One region of the Curtobacterium sp. NPDC098951 genome, then DNA from elsewhere that is predicted to be linked to it. Evidence: riboswitches for the same ligand, from Rfam matches in the RefSeq annotation. Region 1 holds a riboswitch; the other holds the start of a gene.

What was found. Region 1 has a riboswitch for thiamine pyrophosphate ahead of thiM (hydroxyethylthiazole kinase). Riboswitches for the same ligand answer to the same signal wherever they lie in the genome.
Region 2: linked by a shared signal. The riboswitch ahead of ACIQUC_RS05695 (ECF transporter S component) and the one ahead of thiM (hydroxyethylthiazole kinase) in region 1 are both predicted to bind thiamine pyrophosphate.

Annotation. Positions count from the first base shown of each region.
Region 1 covers NZ_JBIWAG010000001.1:89,195-91,656, forward strand. The annotation lists gene thiE (thiamine phosphate synthase) at 1-523, opposite strand, end outside; gene thiM (hydroxyethylthiazole kinase) at 520-1,410, opposite strand; TPP riboswitch at 1,399-1,494, opposite strand; gene ACIQUC_RS00495 (NUDIX domain-containing protein) at 1,562-2,462, shown strand, end outside.
Region 2 covers NZ_JBIWAG010000002.1:203,362-205,823, forward strand. The annotation lists gene ACIQUC_RS05690 (ABC transporter ATP-binding protein) at 1-558, opposite strand, end outside; gene ACIQUC_RS05695 (ECF transporter S component) at 555-1,193, opposite strand; TPP riboswitch at 1,190-1,301, opposite strand; gene ACIQUC_RS05700 (hypothetical protein) at 1,401-1,724, opposite strand; gene glgX (glycogen debranching protein GlgX) at 1,854-2,462, shown strand, end outside.

The DNA.
Region 1 (2,462 bases):
CGCCGATCGCCACGCACGGCAGGTCCGTGCCGCGTGCGAGCCGGGCGAACCCGGCGTGCCCGAGGGCCGGCGGGTGGTCGGCCTTCGTCGCCGTCGGGTGCACGACCCCGACCCCGAGCAGGTCGACGGTGCCGCGGGGGAGTGCGGCCACGGCCGCGAGGTGCTCCGGGCTGTTCGCGGTCAACCCGACGTGCGCGCCGGGACCGAGCAGGGCACGGGCCGCCGTCACCGGGACGTCCGACTGGCCGAGGTGCACCCCGGCGACGCGGTGCCCGGCGTGCCGAGCCGCGAGGGCGACGTCCAACCGGTCGTCGACCACCACCGTCGCCCGGTCACCCACGGCGTCCGCCACCGCCGCGGTCAGCGCCAGCAGGTCCCGCGCCGACGCGTGCTTGTCGCGCACCTGCACGATCCGCACTCCGCCGTGCACCGCAGCCCGGACGACCCCGAGCACGCCGATGCCGTGCCGGTCCGACAGCACGGGGTCCGTCACGAGGTACACCCCGAACCCGCCGGCGCTCACGCGGGCACCGCCGGGGACTCGACCGTGATCCGTGCCGTGCGCACGACGTCCTCCGGCGAGAGCGACGCCAGACGGTCGAGGAACAGCGGCTGGAACGTGCCAGGCCCGCCGGCCTCCCGCGCGGCGAGCTCGGCCGCGATCGTGTGCACCGCAGTCGCGGCGACGGCGGCAGCCCCCGGGTCGTCCGGCGAGACGGCCGTGAACGCGGCGACCACGGCACCGAGCGCGCACCCGCCGCCGGTGATCCGCGTCAGCAGCTCCGTGCCGTTCGCCACCCGCACCAGGCCCGTGTCCGGCGCGACCAGCAGGTCGACCGGACCGGACACGGCCACCGCGGCCACGCGCCTCCTGGATCCGCTCGGGCCGGACACGGCGTCGACCGCAGCCGCTCGCGCGTCGTCGGGACCGACCGTGCTGTCGACGCCGCGACCACCGGCCGAGGCACCGAGCACCGCGAGCACCTCCGAAGCGTTGCCCCGCAGCACCGACGGACCGAGCGCCAGCAGGTCGCGGGCGAGCGCCGTCCGGACCGGCAGCGACCCGACCGCGACGGGGTCGAGGACCCAGGGCGTCCCGGCGTCGACGGCCGCCGCGGCCGCCTCGAGCGATGCGGCCCTCGGCTCCGCGTGCGGGGTACCGGTGTTCACCAGCAGGGCGTCGGCGACCCGGGCGAACGGCCCGGCCTCGGACACGACGTCGACCATCGCGGCCGAGGCGCCGAGGGCGAGCAGCACGTTCGCGGTGACGTTCTGCACCACCGTGTTCGTGATGCAGTGCACCAGGGGACTCCGGGCGCGGACGGCCTCGAGGAGCGTGGCGGTCCGATCGGCCCAGTCCGGGTCGGGACCCCCGGCGGGCGGGGTGGGTACGGGCGCAGCAGTGTGCATGGACGATCCCTTCGCGAGTACGAGCTCGAGCAGGTTCGACGGGTGTGATCTCAGCCGCCGGTCGCGGCACCCCGTGTCTCGAGCGACACCGTACACGAACTGCTCCGTCGTCCCCGGTCACATGACGGGTCCCGTGTGACAGGGTTGACGGGTGCCAGACACCACGCCTCCCGGGCCCCCACCCGGCCCCCGCGATCCCGGCGACGCCTGGGCGGTCGGACCCGACGGCACCAAGGCCTGGGGACGGTTCGGTGCGGCCGGACTCCTCGTCGACGACGGCTCCGGCCGGGTGCTCCTGCAGCACCGCGTCGAGTGGAGCCACCACGGCGGCACCTGGGGGATCCCCGGCGGAGCCCGACACCAGGGCGAGGACGCCGTGACCGGCGCGCTCCGCGAGTCCGCTGAAGAGGCCGGCGTCCCCTTCGACGGTGTCGACCTCCGGCACACCGCGGTGCTGGACCTCGGGTTCTGGACCTACACGACGGTGGTGGGGCGCGCCTCCCGTCCCTTCGAGCCGGTGATCGCGGACCGCGAGAGCCTCGAACTCGCCTGGGTGCCCGTCGCCGACGTCGAGGACCTGCCCCTGCACCCCGGGTTCGGCGCGTCCTGGCCGGCGCTCCGGGCACGGATCGAGACCACCCCGCACGTCGTGGTGGACGCCGCGAACGTCGTGGGCAGCGTGCCCGACGGCTGGTGGAAGGACCGACCCGGGGCGGCGTCGCGGCTGCTCGGGTCGGTCGAGGCGCTCGCCGCAGCGGGGGTGCCCGCCGACCGGTTGGCCCTGCCGTTCGACCGGTGGTGGCCGCGGTGGACCGTCGTGCTCGAGGGCGAGGCGCGCGCCGCCGACCCGTCCGGTGCGCCTGGTGTTCCCGGTGCTGCTGGCGTTGCCGACGCGGCGGCTGGCCGTGCCGTCGCTGCCGACCAGGTGTCCGTCGTGCGGGCGCCGGGGTCGGGTGACGACGCGATCGTCGAGGCCGCACGGGCGGCGGTCGCCGTGGCCGACGCCCCGGTCGTCGTGGTGACGGCCGACCGAGGCCTCCGAGCCCGCGTCG
Region 2 (2,462 bases), on a different contig from region 1:
CTGCACGACCCCGGCGGGGTCGAGGTTCGCGCACGGCTCGTCGAGCACGAGGGCTCCCGGGCGCATGGCGAGCACACCGGCGAGGGCGAGCCGCTGCCGCTGCCCACCGGACAGCATCGTGGTGGACCGGTCGAGCGGCAGGTCGAGGCCGACGACCTCGAGCGCGTGCCGGACGCGCTGCCAGGTCTCGTCGCGCGGGACCCCGGCGTTCTCGCATCCGAACGCCACGTCGTCGCCGACGCGGGACATCACGGTGTGCGCCTCGGGGTCCTGCATGACGAGGCCGACGCGCCCGCGGACCGCACGGGGTTCGCCACCGTCGACGAGGACCGTTCCCCGGACCGAGGCGGCGGTGTCGTCGGTGGCGTCCGGTTCGTCCGGGAGCACGCCCGCGACGGCCCGCAGGAGCGTCGACTTGCCGGCGCCGGACGGGCCGACGACCGCGACCCGCTCCCCCGGTTCCACCCGGAGGTCGACGCCTCGGACGGCCCAGGCGTCACGTTCCGCGTACCGCCAGCCCCAGTCCTCGAAGGTGATCCGCGCGGCGGTGCTGGTCACGCGACGACGCGCGGACGGCGCCTGGCGTGCTCGCGACCGGCGGCGAAGGACGACAGGACGCCCGTCGCAGCGAGGGCGCGGACGAGGAACCACGAGCCGACGCCCGCGATGAGCGCACCCGAGACGATCGCCGAGACGACGTAGACGATCTTGAACGCGAGGTCGAGCCCGGGGTACCAGAGCACCGTGTCGTTGATGCCCAGGGCGAGACCGGCCGCGGCCCCGGCGAGCACGACGACCGGCAGACGGTAGACGCGGTACAGGAACAGGGCGAGCACCAGTTCGGCGCCGAGCCCCTGCACGAGGCCGGCCTCGAGCGTGAGGAACCCCCACTGCGTGCCGAGGAGCGCCTCGACCGAGGCGGCGACCACCTCGGCGTAGAGCGCGGCGCCCGGCTTCCGGACGATGATCGCGACGACGGGGCCGGCGAGCAGCCAGACCCCGCCGAACAGCGCCTGCGTGCCGGGCAGCACGAGCGCCATCACGGCGCTGATCGGCTCGTAGCCGAACTCCCAGAGCTTGAAGACGACACCGATCGCGACGGCGAGCACGCTCGCGACGACGATGTCGACGACGCGCCACCGCAGTGAACGGGTGACGGTGGACGGTACTGCTGACGACGTGCCGATGGGCATCATTCGAGGACTCCTCCCTGCGCCGGCATGACCCGGATCAGGTTCGACGGTCGGAGCGCCACTCGCTCCCTCTCAGCCCGGCGGTCCCGGACTCCCGTGTGTGTCCCACCATCATAAACGCGTGCGCGACCGGGTGACGGATCGCGACCGCACGACGGACAGGAGGCGCGGTGCGGGCCCGCACCGCGCCTCCTGTCCGTCAGGACGTCACTTCTTGAGGACGCGGACCAGCTTGCGGAGAACCGTCCCGGTGACCCAGATGACCGGGACGCTCACCGCGAGGAGGGAGATCAGGTTCGGCTCGAACTCGAGGTCCTTGCCCGGTCGGCGGACGTACGCGCCGATCGGGATCGAGACGGCGCCGCCGCCCCCGCCGCCGCTCTCGTCGCCGTCCCCGCCGCCACCGAAGCCGAACCAGCCGAGGGACACCGGGATGAGGGTCTGGTCACCGACCTCGACCGGCTCCCCGTAGTTCGTGGCGACGCCGGCGGGGCGCACCTTCTCTGCGATCTGCGTCACGATGTTGGCCATGGCCCGGAGGCTACTCGCCGGTTCCTCCACAGGCTGCGGTCCGAGCGGATCCGTCCACCGTGGGGCCTTGTCTGCGGACGTGGAGCACCCGCGCCGATATGTTGGCGTGACCCACCACTGGAGGACCGTTTGCACACCTGGCCCGGCAACCCGTACCCGCTCGGGGCGACCTACGACGGGAGCGGCACGAACTTCGCCCTCTTCAGCGAGGTCGCCGAACGCGTGGAACTCTGTCTCTTCGACGACGACGGGAACGAACAGTGCATCGACCTCGTCGAGGTCGATGCGTACGTCTGGCACGCGTACCTCCCGAACGTCGGACCGGGCCAGCAGTACGGCTTCCGCGTCCACGGCGAGTACGCCCCCGACAAGGGCCTCCGCGCGAACCCGAAGAAGCTCCTGCTCGACCCGTACGCCAAGGCGACCAGCGGCGACATCGACTGGGACCAGGCGCTCTTCTCGTACACGTTCGGCGACCCGGACTCGACGAACGACGACGACTCGGCGGCCCACATGATGAAGGGCGTCGTCATCAACCCGTTCTTCGACTGGCAGGGCGACCGGGCGCCGCGCATCCCCTACGGCGAGACCGTCATCTACGAGGCACACGTCAAGGGCCTCACCGAGACGCACCCCGACGTACCCGAGGAGCAGCGCGGCACCTACGCCGGCGTCGCACACCCGGCGGTCATCGCGCACCTGCAGCGGCTCGGCGTCACCACGCTCGAACTCATGCCC